2 linked regions of the Algoriphagus machipongonensis genome follow. The protein of the gene in region 2 binds, or shares a complex with, the protein of the main gene of each other region. Links are inferred from orthologs where the notes say so. Each region holds a gene or a part of one and is shown on either strand. Other genes may lie near its edges. The genes, in order: dnaB and dnaG.

What was found.
Region 1: the proteins of dnaG (region 2) and dnaB are in contact, whole or in part, in a crystal structure (PDB 2R6A), measured with the Geobacillus stearothermophilus proteins. The link is inferred for Algoriphagus machipongonensis from one-to-one orthologs. Residues at the interface, in WP_049624496.1 of Geobacillus stearothermophilus: Lys456, Leu457, Leu458, Pro459, Ala460, Asn463, Ala464, Leu467, Leu535, Leu536, Ile537, Ala538, Gln544, Glu545, Asp548, Tyr549, His552; in WP_033016901.1 of Geobacillus stearothermophilus: Ser13, Glu15, Ala16, Gln18, Glu91, Leu92, Asp94, Ala95, Val96, Pro97, Thr98, Ala99, Ala100, Asn101, Tyr104, Tyr105, Ile108.

The regions. Positions count from the first base shown.
Region 1 is NZ_CM001023.1:2,451,748-2,458,932, reverse strand. The notes cover bases 1-2,971. They hold dnaB (replicative DNA helicase), read right to left. Parts: upstream 2,290-2,971; coding sequence 712-2,289; downstream 1-711. Other genes in these bases: ALPR1_RS10360 (lycopene cyclase domain-containing protein), read right to left, coding at 2,392-2,971; ALPR1_RS10370 (quinone oxidoreductase family protein), read right to left, coding at 1-705. Outside these bases: more of ALPR1_RS10360, read right to left, coding at 2,972-3,075; ALPR1_RS10355 (UDP-N-acetylmuramate--L-alanine ligase), read left to right, coding at 3,211-4,566; ALPR1_RS10350 (3'-5' exonuclease), read left to right, coding at 4,624-5,427; ALPR1_RS10345 (M48 family metallopeptidase), read right to left, coding at 5,468-6,265; ALPR1_RS10340 (DUF4442 domain-containing protein), read left to right, coding at 6,359-6,865; ALPR1_RS10335 (carboxypeptidase-like regulatory domain-containing protein), read right to left, coding at 6,862-7,185. UniProt on the Escherichia coli protein: The main replicative DNA helicase, it participates in initiation and elongation during chromosome replication. Travels ahead of the DNA replisome, separating dsDNA into templates for DNA synthesis.
Region 2 is NZ_CM001023.1:3,249,503-3,256,681, forward strand. The notes cover bases 2,700-5,664. They hold dnaG (DNA primase), read right to left. Parts: upstream 5,169-5,664; coding sequence 3,231-5,168; downstream 2,700-3,230. Other genes in these bases: ALPR1_RS13590 (bifunctional 3,4-dihydroxy-2-butanone-4-phosphate synthase/GTP cyclohydrolase II), read right to left, coding at 2,700-3,146; ALPR1_RS13600 (Mrp/NBP35 family ATP-binding protein), read left to right, coding at 5,333-5,664. Also shown: ALPR1_RS13575 (ATP-binding protein), read right to left, coding at 1-235; 5'/3'-nucleotidase SurE, read right to left, coding at 418-1,206; ALPR1_RS13585 (hypothetical protein), read right to left, coding at 1,206-1,844; more of ALPR1_RS13590, read right to left, coding at 1,935-2,699; more of ALPR1_RS13600, read left to right, coding at 5,665-6,427; ALPR1_RS13605 (NifU family protein), read left to right, coding at 6,432-6,680; ALPR1_RS13610 (T9SS-dependent choice-of-anchor J family protein), read left to right, coding at 6,694-7,179. UniProt on the Escherichia coli protein: RNA polymerase that catalyzes the synthesis of short RNA molecules used as primers for DNA polymerase during DNA replication.

The sequences.
Region 1 (7,185 bases), 800 kb from region 2 along the record:
ACCAGCAGCACTGTCTATGATAATATCAAAACCACCCGTTTGCTCTAAAGCCTCCGATGTCCAATCAGGATCGGTATAATTAAAAACTCCTTTCGCTCCCAGTTCACTTGCCTTATCCAATTTCTCTTTTTTGCTACTGGTGGCATAAACCAAAGCATTTGCTTGTACAGCATATTGAAATGCTAACTGAGCTACGCCTCCACCAAACCCCGTGATCAGAACAGCATCACCTGGCTTTACTTCTCCTTGATAAAAAAGGGCTCGGAAAGCGGTTAACCCAGCTAAAGGTAAGCCTGCTGCTTCTTCAAAAGTTAAGTGAGCTGGCTTTAAATGCAGCCTATCCACAGGCACAATGACTTTTTCTGCCAAAGTTCCATTTCTTGGCATGCCCAAAATTTCAAAATCCTTATTCTGAGCTTTTTGATTCTCACCCCAATTAATTGCAGGGTTAATTATAACTTCTTTTCCTAACCAGCTTTCCTCAGTACCAATTGACACTTCCTCTACAACACCACTTCCATCTGACCCTAAAATAATCCCATTTTGAATATTGGGGTAAAGGCCTTGTCTACACCATTCATCTCGGTGGTTTAATGCCGCAGCTTTAATCGCCACCCTTACTTCTCCTTCTTTTAAAGGTCTTTCAGGGACCTCTCTTACATTGAGTTTAGAGGAACTAGTATCGTCAAGAGTAATTGCTTTCATAAATTATTAAAAATCAGCTGGTGGGTTAGGTTTAGTAAGGAAATCATCCGAATCGTCAAAATCATTATTCGCCTTACTTTGCATTTTTATCGTCTGTCCTGAATCAAAGGAAGATACTCCTGAAGATTCTTTAGAGAAATTGGAGGCATAAACAGGTTGATTCATATCAGGAGCCCCAAAATGATCCAAATCCTGAAATTTAGTATATCGCCCAATAAACCTCAGTTTAACGGTATCCAATGAACCATTCCTGTGCTTAGCGATAATTACTTCCCCTACTCCTTGGGTCGAATTATGGTCCTCATCTTCAGTGATTCCATAATATTCGGGACGATAAAGGAACATTACCATATCCGCATCTTGCTCAATCGCTCCAGATTCCCTCAAATCCGAAAGCTGTGGTCTCTTATCTCCTCCTCTGGTTTCTACTGCTCTCGAAAGCTGAGAAAGTGCAATTACAGGTACACTTAATTCTTTGGCAATTTTCTTCAATGCTCTGGAAATACTTGCAATCTCTTGCTCTCGATTTCCACCGCCTCCGCCTTTGGAATCACCAGACATAAGTTGCAAATAATCAATTACAATCATTTGAATATCATGCTGAGCCTTGAGCTTTCTACATTTTGCTCTCAATTCCAAAATTGATAGAGCAGGTGTATCATCTACAAATAAGGGGGCTTTGGACAGTTTTGCCGTTTTATGAACTAACTGTGCCCATTCATGCTCTGCCAGAGATCCTTTTTTGATTTTCTCTGAATCAAGTTCTGCTTCGGAACTTATCAAACGATTAACCAACTGGACTGATGACATCTCCAAAGAGAATATCGCCACTGGCTTACTATGATCCACAGCTGCATTTCTCAAAACAGAAAGTACAAAAGCAGTTTTACCCATCGCTGGACGAGCTGCAATAATTACCAAATCAGATTTTTGCCATCCAGAAGTCACTCGGTCTAATGCTGTGAAACCAGAAGGAACACCCGTCAAACCATCTTTTTGATCTCTTCTTGACTCTAATTCAATAATAGCCTCCCTCATGATTGACTTCATGTCGGAATAATTCTTTCGAATATTTTTTTCTGAAATCTCAAATAAGGATTGTTCCATTTTATCCAAAAGCTCAAAAACATCAGTAGTGTCTTCGTAGGCATCCTTTTGGATTTCTGAGGAAATACGGATCATTTCCCTTTTGATAGACTGTTCTGTAATAATCCGCGCATGGTATTCAATATTTGCAGCAGAGGCAACTTTTGAAGTTAACTCAGTGACATAAAATGCACCTCCTGCAATTTCTAAAGCACCATTTCTTCGGAGTTGATTGGTTACAGTTAGCAAGTCAATCGGCTGACTATCGGTAAACAAATCCAATATCGCTTGAAAAATCACTTGGTGGGATGCTTTATAAAAGCTCTCCACTTTAAGGATATCAATCACATTGGTCAACGCGTCCTTCTCCAACATAAGGGCTCCTAACACCGCTTCCTCTAGGTCTACAGCCTGTGGAGGCACTTTTCCCAACATATTTGGGCTAGTAGGATTTGGGGATTTACGGGAAGTACGGGTATTGCTACTTTTCTCAGTCATATTAACAAATGTATGGCCTTCCGGCCATGAGTTTTAAACAAGTTTTACCAAACTTATCAACATTCCTAAGCCTCAAAAATCAAGCCTCGGAACAATATATTTTTATTTATAATAAACGCCATTTCGATATCCTCGAAACATGCTACACAACATCGCCCAAGAAAAATGCCATACCATCTCTGAAAAGGGAATATTAAAGAATTTCACACCCAAGAATGGCTCATCCAACATTCCATACTCATCCCAGAAATGAGGGAATAAAACATTGAAATTGATATAATAGATAATCAGCGTAATGGCTAAAGTAGCGAATGCAGAAATCAGTGAAACTCTTATCAAGTCAGGTCTTTTCGTCCAAATAAAGATAGAAATGGCAAAAAAGATAAGAAATGTCACATATCCGGAGTGGATTCCAAATCCAATAGTAAAGATACTTAAAAGCACACATGCCCCTAAAAATAAATACCAAAACTCCCAAGTCACGGGTTTGGACGTTCGGTTATAATCAATCTCCCTTTTGCTAAAAGAGGAATAAATGTAGCCCCCTACTCCAAACAGTGCGAAGCCAATGATATAATCTTCAATACCTACTATTCCAATACCAAAAAGAGTTGGAGGCCTCCAATAATCTCGAAAATACCAGACTTCGGCAATCATCCCCATCAATCCTCCGGCTATGCCCACCTTCAGCATCCCTTTTCTCCAAGGGTTTTTCCAAAACACTATCGCCCATGCTATCAAATACATCAAAGCAAGACATAGGTAGGCATATTTATCGTCTAACATATAATGCAAATAAAAGCTGAAAATAGCCAAAATGTACCGCCCTCAAAAAATTGTTTCAATTATGAATCGTTATGTTCAAAGCACCCAAGTTTTATTTTTAAGTTTGGAATATATTAGAAAGCTAAACCAACCTCTATGAAAAATTATCACTTCATCGCCATAGGTGGTGCCGTCATGCATAATCTTGCTTTGGCATTGGTAAAAAAAGGCTATCATGTCACTGGGTCGGATGATGAAATATATGAACCTTCCCGATCAAGGCTTGAGAAAGCCAATATTTTACCGAAAGACTATGGCTGGTATCCCGAAAAAATCCATGCTGACCTGGATGGAATAATCTTGGGAATGCATGCTAGAATTGACAACCCAGAATTGCTAAAAGCGCAAGAACTTGGAATCCCTGTCTATTCTTTTCCGGAATTTATCTACGAACAAAGCAAGAATAAAAAAAGAGTTGTCATTGCTGGTTCGCATGGCAAAACCTCCATTACTTCCATCATCTTGCACGTCTTGAAGGATCAAGGGGTCGATTTTGACTATCTAGTAGGAGCTCAAATCAGTGGTTTTGATTTGATGGTGCGTCTATCAGATGCGCCTGTAATAATTATCGAAGGAGATGAATATTTGACTTCTCCACTAGACCGTACACCGAAATTCTTTCATTATAAACATGACATTGTTTTGGTCAGCGGAATTGCTTGGGATCATTTCAATGTTTTTCCTGATTTTGAAGAGTATAAAAATCAATTCAGCGATTTAATGGAGAAAACACCAAAAAAGGGTGAATTGATCTTTTGTGAATCAGATAAGTTAGTCAAATCAGCAGCAGAAAAAGTTGATATTGAAGCTCAAAAGACTTCTTACCAAGCGCACCCTGCAATCATTGATAGTGGAAAGACCTTTCTAAAAACAGAAAATGGACTGATTCCTATCCAAATTTTTGGAGAGCATAATCTTCAAAATTTACAAGGCGCCATGGATGTTTGTAGTTCATTAGGACTTAGCAAAGAGCAGTTTTACACTTCCATCCAAAAATTCTCAGGAGCTGCAAAAAGACAGGAGCTGATTGCAGGAAATGAAAACGCTTGTCTTTACAGAGATTTTGCTCATGCGCCTTCCAAACTTCAAGCAACAGCAAATGCAGTAAAATCTCAATTTCCTGAACGAAAATTAATCGCAGTACAGGAGCTTCATACTTATTCATCTTTAAACAAGGAATTCCTTCCTAATTATGAAGGTACCATGGATGCCGCTGACATCGCAGTGATTTATTTAAATCCCCATGCAGCTGCTCTTAAAAAATTAGAGCTAATGGATGAAGAGACACTTCGTGATGGATTTAAAAGAGAGGATTTAATACTATTTACCGATAGTAAAGACTTGAAAGAGTTTTTATTAAACCAAGATTATTCCAATAGCAACCTCTTATTAATGTCCTCCGGAAGCTACGACAATATGGAATTAGGAGAATTGAAAGCAAAATTCAAGTAAATTAAGGATTGAAAGCACCTTAAAAGTCAAAGAGCTTCAATAAAACGAAACAAAAAAATGAAATTAAATCTTAAGAACTCCATCGCATTTTTTGATTTGGAGGCCACAGGCACCAATATTTCAACAGACAGAATTGTTGAAATATCAATCGTAAAACTGAAAATTGATGGAGGGCAAGAAATTTATACTAGGAGAGTAAACCCAGGAGTACCTATTCCTCTAGAAGCATCTTTAATTCATGGACTATATGATAAAGACCTCAAAGATGAACCTAGCTTTAAAGACATTGCTAAAGAGGTTTACCAATTTATCGGTGGTTCCGATTTATCGGGGTTCAATGTTTTGAAATATGACATCCCCTTGCTTGTAGAAGAATTTCTAAGAGCGGGTATTGAATTTGAGCTAGATAAAAGAAACCTTCTTGATGCTCAGAAAATTTTCCACATGATGGAAAAAAGGAATCTTACGGCAGCCTATAAATTTTACTGTGGAAAAACGCTTGAGAATGCACACAGTGCTGAGGCAGATACTCTTGCCACGATGGATGTTTTTATTTCACAAGTGGAGCGATACAACGGAGAGGAAGCGATCGACCTCCAAGGAAACAAACTTGGTGTATTCGAAAATGACATGAAAAAAATCCATGATTTAGTAAATGAAAAAATGGTGGATCTTGCCGGTAGATTTATTTTCAATAGCCAGGGTGAAGAAGTTTTCAACTTTGGAAAACATAAAGGAAAACCAATCGAACAGGTTTTTAAAGAAGAACCTGGTTATTATGATTGGATGATGCGAGGAGATTTTCCTTTGGATACTAAAAGGAAGCTTACTCAGGTTAAACTGAGAGGATTTAACAAATAAAAAATGCCCGGAATTAACTTTCCGGGCATTTTCTCTTTATTTATTGACCTTGGTAATACTTGAGCGCTTCAGGCATCCAGCCATTTAGCTTTTTAATTCTATTGTTAGGGTCTGGGTGTGTGGAAAGAAATTCTGGTGGTCTTGCACCTCCCTCACTTTGTGCTTGCATTCTTTCCCAAAAAATGGGTGCTTCTCTAGGGTCATAGCCAGCTAAAGCCATAAAAGTCAAACCTAATCTATCTGCTTCTGACTCATGCTTTCTCGAGAAACTAAGCATTCCTAATTCACTACCAATACCCACAGACTGAAGAAAAATCTGTTGAGTTAAGGTAGGGTTTTGACCAATCGCTGAAGAAAGTAAACTTACTCCGAAATTGGCCACCAAACCGTTAGACATTCTTTCTCTAGAGTGAGCAGCTACTGCATGGGCTATTTCATGCCCCATTACTACTGCAATACCAGTTTCAGTTTGAGTGATTGGCATAATCCCAGTGTAAAAGGCCACTTTACCACCCGGCATACACCAAGCATTTACTTGATCACTTTCCAGAAGATTAAATTCCCAAGCAAAGTCTTCTGCAAGTTCACCGTATCCTTCTGACACTAAATATTCCTCTACGGCCTTAGCCATTCTGTTCCCCACTTTGAGAATTTTTTGCCCGTCAGCCGTTGATGTAACCACCTTGGCTTCGGTCAGCACTTGGTCATATTGTTCATTTACTAAGGGCTGAATTTCTTCATTTGACACAAGTGCCAGTTGTGATCTACCAGTTAAAGGGACTTTCGCACATGCATAAACCAGCATTCCGATCCCCAATAGTATTATTAACTTTTTCATTTTGTTGGTCGTTTTTTAAATATAATTCCAAATTGAGTACCAAAGTTTTTTGTCTAATATTTTTCACTAATTTGATTTCAAATCAATTCACTAATGAGCTCTAAAAAACCTGATCCAAAATTAAACCCAATTGCTCAAGCTTACCAGACAAAAATGAGAAGCCCATTCTATTTTTGGTTGGGAATGCTAGCAAAATTGCCCTCGGCAATATTTTGGAGGTTACGGGTAAAGTCATTGGATTCAGAAAAGTGCATAGTCACTATCCCCTATTTTTGGCGAAGTAAAAACCCATTTAAGTCTATTTATTTTGCTGCTTTGGCAGGAGCAGGTGAATTGAGTACAGGGCTATTATGTCAGCTGGCAATAGCAGGTAAAGGGAGTTTTAGCATGTTGGTAGTAGATTTTAAAGCTGAATTTCATAAAAAGGCCAATCAAAAAATCACGCTTACCTGTGAACAAGGGAGTGAATTATTTGAAATGATTGATCAATTAAAGGTAAATGATACCAATAAGCTGACGACTGTCTCTACGGGTAGAAACCCCAATGGTGATGTGGTGGCAAAATTTTATATCACCTGGTCATTTAAAAGAAAGGCTTAATTTGACCAGTCTTTTTCCCATTCTATAAACTCTTTTAGCCTCGCATAAACCTTTTCGCTTGACCAATCTAAAAATTGATGATGGGCATGCATTTCATTGAATTTGATAATCAAAGGATCCCATTCTTCTTTCGTGATCGAATACTCTTCTCGTAATAATACTTTCAACGAATCTGAGTTAACGATCTCCAGGTAACCTTCTCTTCTTTTCAAAAACTCTTGTTTTTTTGCGTATTCTCTAGCGTTTTTTGACTTTTTAGTGAAATAGGAAAGCACACCAGCTATTGCAACCCCACCTTCAGGAGAATCTCTATAACCTGC
Region 2 (7,179 bases):
CTTTAGCAAGACTTTCCCCTGCTGTATCATTCAATGAAATTGCAAGTGCCTCTGCTTCTTTTGCAAAATCCAAAGCTTGTTGCTGTTCTGATTCCCTTAAATTAGTTGCAAGTAAGTTGAGCGTAAAAATTCTTTCTTTCCCCTCTTTATTCGGCAAAATAGATTTTAAACTATCTACATTGAGGATTTGCTGTGCTTCCAAAAGATTCGGAACACAGAATAGTAATATGAGCAATAAAAAATATTTGGGTTTCAGAGTTTTCACTTGAAAATTTCAATCTCATTAATCGGAAAAATACATCAATTTGGTGTCAAATCAACAAACCCATAAGATAATTTTTTGATGGAAATGTCAGATTAACACCACTTTAGAACTTTAGCAATAGAGCCAAAATCTTACAATACCGATGAAAAGGCCTAATCTTCTCGTAGATCAGTCCAATCCCAGTCTTTATTTATTTGACTGATGGCATGATGTGCAGTTAAGTCATACTGACACGGCACAATAGATACGTAATTATTAGCTATTGCCCATTCGTCATTATCCTCTCCCTTGTCAAAATTCACAAAATTACCTGCCAACCAAAAGTATTTTCGGCCATTTGGATCATACCGCTCTGCAAATTCTTCCTGCCATTTGGCATCAGCTTGACGGCAAACTTTTATACCCTTGATAGGCTCATTTCTTTTTGGAGGAAAATTAACATTTAAAGCTATCCCTTTGGGAATTCCGTTTTCCAAAACCTGCTTTGCAATGTTTTCTACCCAATATTCCACGTGTGAAAAATCTGCTTTAGAAGAGAAATCACACAGAGAAAACCCTATTGAAGGTAGGCCTTCCATTGCTCCTTCAATGGCAGCTGACATGGTACCAGAATATAAGACAGAAATTGAAGTATTGGATCCGTGGTTTATACCACTTACCACTAAGTCAGGGACTCTATCTTTCAATAAATAATGCTTTGCTAATTTAACACAGTCAGCCGGAGTTCCGCTAGATTTATATGCATCGACCTCTTCAAAAATCTCCTCCTCTGAAAGTCTTAGGGTCTCCCCAATAGTAATTGCATGTCCCATTCCAGATTGAGGGCTATCTGGTGCTACCACCACAACCTCCCCCAGCTTTTTCATGATCGATACTAAAACTCTTATTCCTTTGGAAGTAATCCCGTCATCATTTGAAACGAGAATGAGTGGTTTTGACATTAGTTTTGGTTCAATTCGTTGTAATAGGAAGTAATTCTCAATAAATCACCTCTCTTATCGTGCTCAAGTCTGTTTTTACGCATAAAAAGGCTCATTTCATCATCATGTCCACTGAGATAATCAAACAAGTCTTTCTTTTTCAAATTGTACTTCTGAATTCTTCCGTCCTTGAAAAAGAAATAATTAAAAGCTAAACGATATCCTATAGAAGTTTGAGGTCCCCAAAAAGGATTCATACCCATCGCACCATAGGACCCAATGCTTCTTGAGTCAGTAGCAATATACTCTCTACACAATAACGCAATATTGTTGCCTTGAGTCAAAACCTCAAAGAAAATTGGCACCTCATAGTCTCCATTTAAACTATAGGGAAGACTATAAAAATATCTGATCCCCCCGTAGGTTTCATCGTAAATCTCAAAATTCTTTACATTGGAAGCAGTGAAAGTAATGATACCTTCATTTTTTAACTGCACCAAGTTATTCTCCAGGTCATATTTTATCAACCCATTGTAAACGAGTCCATCTGCATCGTATATGGTTCCTTTATGCCAAACTTGGGAAGGAAACTGATCCTGAGCCATGACACTCATTAGGCCCAAGAAAAATAAGCTGAGGGTGAAAATTGCTTTTTTCATGGTATTTGTCATGACTTATATAACGTAAAATTAATTCTCAGGTTAGAATTTAATCCAATAGGGAATCTTAATTAAAGATAATAAATGTTTTTACTTCAAAATATTATGTCCCATTTTATCTCTTTTGGTCTGAAGGTACTTTTCATTATGAGGGTTTGGTAAGATTTCAATCGGAACTTGCTCAATAATTTCTAAGCCGTATCCAATCAATCCAACTCTTTTCTGAGGATTATTAGATATCAATCGAATTTTACCTACACCCAAATCTCTTAAGATTTGTGCACCTACACCATAATCTCTGCTATCCATTGGAAGCCCTAAAGCTAAATTCGCTTGTACGGTATCCATACCCTGTTCCTGCAGTTTATAGGCTTTTAATTTGTTGATTAGTCCTATTCCTCTACCTTCTTGGTTCATGTATAAAACAAGGCCTTTTCCTTCTTTCTCAACCATATTCATGGCAGCATGAAGTTGAGGTCCACAGTCACATCTGCAAGAACCAAAAATATCTCCAGTGACGCAGGATGAATGTACTCTTACCAAAATAGGCTCATCCGGTTCCCAAGTACCTTTCATTAAAGCTAAATGGATTTCATCCGTATTAGTTTGTCTGAAGGCAATCAAGTCAAAGTCTCCAAATTCAGTAGGCATATCCACTCCGATCTCCCGCTTGATTAATGATTCTTCCTTCAGCCTATACGCAATCAGGTCTTTAATCGAAACAAGTTTCAAGTTGAATTTTTTAGCCACCTCAACCAAATCAACTAATCTGGCCATGGTTCCATCTTCATTCATGATTTCCACTAAAACTCCAGCAGGTGAAAAACCTGCCAAGCGTGCAAAATCTATAGCTGCTTCGGTGTGTCCAGCTCTTCGAAGAACCCCTCCTCTTTTTGCTTTCAAAGGAAATATATGTCCTGGCTTACCCAATTCGCTTGGGTCGATAGAATCATCCACCAAAGCTTTGATTGTCTTAGCTCGATCTGAAGCGGAGATTCCAGTAGTGCAACCATGACCTATCAAATCAACGGAAACCGTAAATGGGGTTTCAAAAGCGGCCGTATTTTGGCCTACCATCATATCTAAACCTAATTTCTCACATCGATCTTCCACCAATGGAGCACATATCAGTCCTCTTCCATGAGTGGCCATAAAATTGACGATTTCTGGAGTTATCTTCTCTGCTGCACAAACGAAGTCACCTTCATTCTCGCGATCTTCATCATCTACAACAATAATAACTTCCCCATTTTTGATTGCCTCAATAGCATCTTCGATGGGGTCTAATTGGTATTTTTCCACTTGACTTGGATTTGAATTAATGACAGGAATGCAAATTTACACGGTTTCCTAACAAAACAGGTTGCAGCCAAAGAAAGTTTGGTTTTAGCCAATTACTATCCCTAATTCCTTGTCTATTTCTAACTGTACTTTTTTCAGTTCAAAGTAAATCTTTTGAAGTTCCTCTATATCAGCCGTTTCATCTTTTTCGGATTCAGCTGTTTTAATTTTCATTTTTGCCTCTTCCATCATTTTTTGCACCACCCGTCGCTTCAATCTTAAAATCGACTTAAACCCTGTCAAGGATAAATTGTCATTTTCCTTATTGATAAAAATCTGATGCCTTTCACTCCAATGTGTTGAAACCTCATGTCGAGGCGTAATTAAGTCGATAACAACCGATTTCATCTCTGAATCTTGATGGCGGATAAAAAAGTCAATCGTAGGAGCTTCTCCCATGTTCAAAATTTGACGGTATGTAATCAGGATTTTTTCATAAACCGGAGTCTCAAATTTTAAATCAGCTGTTTCTGCCAATAAATAATCACAGAGATGTAATTCATCATGATCAATTTTCTCCCAACCGTAGTTTAAAAGTAATCGAATCATTTCCTTTTCCTGAATTTTAAGAGAATCTGAAGCTGTGCTTTTTTCCTCCGTTGGTAAATATTCTTCAAAACCTAAATCATGAGGAGGCGCCTCTTCCCTTTTTTGAAATTGATCCCTTTGGGTTTTTATCAGGGATTTATTGAGCTCCGTATGGATCACATCCTCCTCAACTTCCAATAAAGAGGAAGCTTCCTGAGCGTAAACAGAACGAACAATCGGATCAGGAATTTTTCCAATGCTCTGGATCACCTCACGGATTACCTCCGCTTTCCTGATGGGGTTTTTCGCAAATTCGTCTTGGTAAAGCCCAATTTTAAAGCCTATAAAATCACGTGAATTTTCTACTAAATAGTCTTGAAAAGCCTGGCTCCCCACTTTTCGGGAATAACTATCCGGGTCCTCACCTTCAGGGAAAACTACGGCTTTCACATTTAATCCACCTTCCAGAAGTAAGTCTATCCCACGAAGGGAGGCTTTTATTCCTGCAGGATCCCCATCATAAAGAACCGTAACCTGATCAGTAAATCGTTTGATTAATTTTATTTGGCCTTCGGTAAGGGATGTACCCGATGATGCTACTACATTTTCAATTCCCGAGAGATGCATGGAAATCACATCCGTATAGCCTTCTACCAAATAACAATTGTCCTTTGCCCTGATGGCCTTCTTCGCCTGATACATCCCATACAGCACATCACTTTTATGATAGACAGCAGTCTCAGGTGAGTTGATGTATTTTGGTTGATTTTTATCTTTGGTGAGTATTCTAGCACCAAATCCAATAGGTTTACCACCTATATTATGAATCGCAAAGGTGACTCTTCCCCTAAATCGGTCATACACTCTGGAGGGATCGCCTTCCTTTTGCAAAATCAATCCCGCTTTTAAAAGAATTTCCTCTTGAAAACCTGAAGATTTAGCGGCTTTCAATAAGTGATCCCAGCCATCCAAGGCATAACCCAAATCAAATTTTTCTATGATTGAATTTGAAAACCCTCTTTCCTTGAAATAGCTTAGGCCTATTGATTTTCCTTCTGGGCTCAGTAAATTTTTCACAAAAAAATCACGGGCAAAACCCAAAGCTATATAAAGGCTTTCCCTTTCACTGTAAGCTTGATCTTGCTCGGGCGTTCTTTCTTCATCCTCCTCTACCTCAATACCGTATTTGCCAGCCAAATGGCGAATCGCTTCAGTAAAACCAACTCCCTCTACATCCATCACAAACTGGATAGGGTCCCCAGCTTTACCACACCCAAAACACTTGTAGATTTGTTTTGCCGGAGAAACTGAGAAGGAAGGGCTTTTTTCATTATGGAAAGGACAGCAAGCCCAAAGGTTTTGCCCCTTCTTTTTTAAAGGCACATAATCTCCCACCACCTCTTCGATGTCAACTCTTTCTTTTACTTTCTCTGTGGTGAGTTTACTGATTCCCATGATCTGAATTTAGCCTACAAAGGTAAAGGGTACAAGTGGTAAAAACAGGCTTATTTCTTGAACTAATTAACAAATACCCTAGTTAAACCTTCACGATGTAGCTCTCATTACTTTTCTAAGCGAATGAGAAGCCCTAAATTGCAAAAAAAATTAATAACCCTCCGATGGAATTAACTGCGGAAGCGATCCGAAAAACACTTTCTAGAGTCCAAGATCCCGATTTAAAAAAGGATCTCGTGACTTTAGGAATGATACAAAAAATAAAAATAGAAGGTAAATCAGTCAGTTTTGACGTGGTTCTTACGACTCCGGCTTGCCCTCTGAAAGAAGTAATAAAAAATAATTGCCTTGAGGCTTTAGAAGAAGATTTTGGAAAAGAACCCAAATGGGAAATCCATATGACTTCTCAAGTAACCACTGTACGCGAGGCAGCTCCAGTTCTCCCTCATGTAAAAAACATCATAGCTGTTGCATCAGGTAAAGGTGGAGTTGGTAAATCTACCACCTCTGTAAACCTTGCTGTTGCTTTGGCGGAATCTGGTGCTAAGGTGGGTTTAATTGACGCGGATATTTCAGGCCCTTCCATTCCGACCATGTTTAATGTCGAGGGAGAGCAGCCTACAGTCAAAAAGGTAGGTGAAAAAAATATCATTGTTCCTATTACTCAATATGGGGTTAAACTGATGTCCATTGGTTTTCTAACTCCAGCAGAAAGTGCTGTCGTGTGGAGAGGTCCTATGGCTAGCTCGGCTTTGAGACAGTTTATTTCAGATGTAGAATGGGGTGAATTGGATTATCTTATTTTGGATCTTCCTCCTGGAACATCTGATATTCACCTTACCATGGTTCAAACGATCCCGGTAACAGGCGCGGTTATTGTGACAACACCACAAAAAGTTGCTTTGGCAGATGCCAGCAAAGGATTATCCATGTTTAGACAGCCACAAATTAACGTTCCAGTACTAGGTGTTGTTGAAAATATGGCTTATTTTACGCCAGAAGAATTGCCAGAAAACAAATATTATTTATTTGGCAAAGAAGGAGGTAAAAGATTAGCGGAGAAATTTGAAGTACCGCTTCTTGGAGAAATCCCAATCGTGCAAAGTATTCGCGAAAGTGGTGATACCGGCTATCCAGCAGTAATGAAAAATGGCCAAACCAAAGAAGCATACAAAAATCTCGCTGAGGCAGTAGCCAGACAAGTGGCTATTAGAAATGCTTCAGATGCTAAGACTGAGGTTGTTGAAATTAAAGCATAAGAAAATGCAGACTGAACTAAAAAATAAAATAGAATTTGCTCTAGATACTATTCGCCCATATCTAGAAGCAGATGGAGGAAATGTAAGGATCGTAGAATTAACTGAAGATATGGTGCTCCGTATCGAAATGTTAGGTTCATGCGGCTCTTGCCCTATGTCCTCAATGACTCTTAAGGCTGGAGTAGAAGACGCCATCAAAAGAGCAATCCCAGAAATTACTAAGGTTGAGGCTATCAATTTGACTGTTGCCTAACATATTCTATTAAATGAAAAAAGGTTTACGGTTTTATTCAAAGGCCATCATGCTCCTTACAGGAGCTATTTTTGCATTCACCCCACTCTTTAGCCAGCAGTTTAAAGTCGTAGATGTAACTGGTCAATTAGAACACAGTCATTCTCATTTAGGGAAATGTGCTCATGTTTTGATTGAGGAGAAACAGGAAAAGGAACTTGGTTTCTTTGGAACCAAAGAATACTTTGAAAACTGGGTTGATGAAAAGATAGAGGCTCGTAAATCTAATCCTCAATTAAATGCCAGGACAAACGAAGAGGTTCGCTTAATACCTGTAGTTGTCCATGTTATCCATTCAGGAACAGCAGAGGGTGTTGGAGCAAACGTTCCAACCAGTCAAATCTTAGATCAACTCAGAATTCTAAATGAGGATTTCAGAAGGATGAATCAAGATGCTGCCAATACCCCAGCAGAATTTCTTCCTGTAGCTGCTGATGCTAATATTGAATTTATTTTAGCA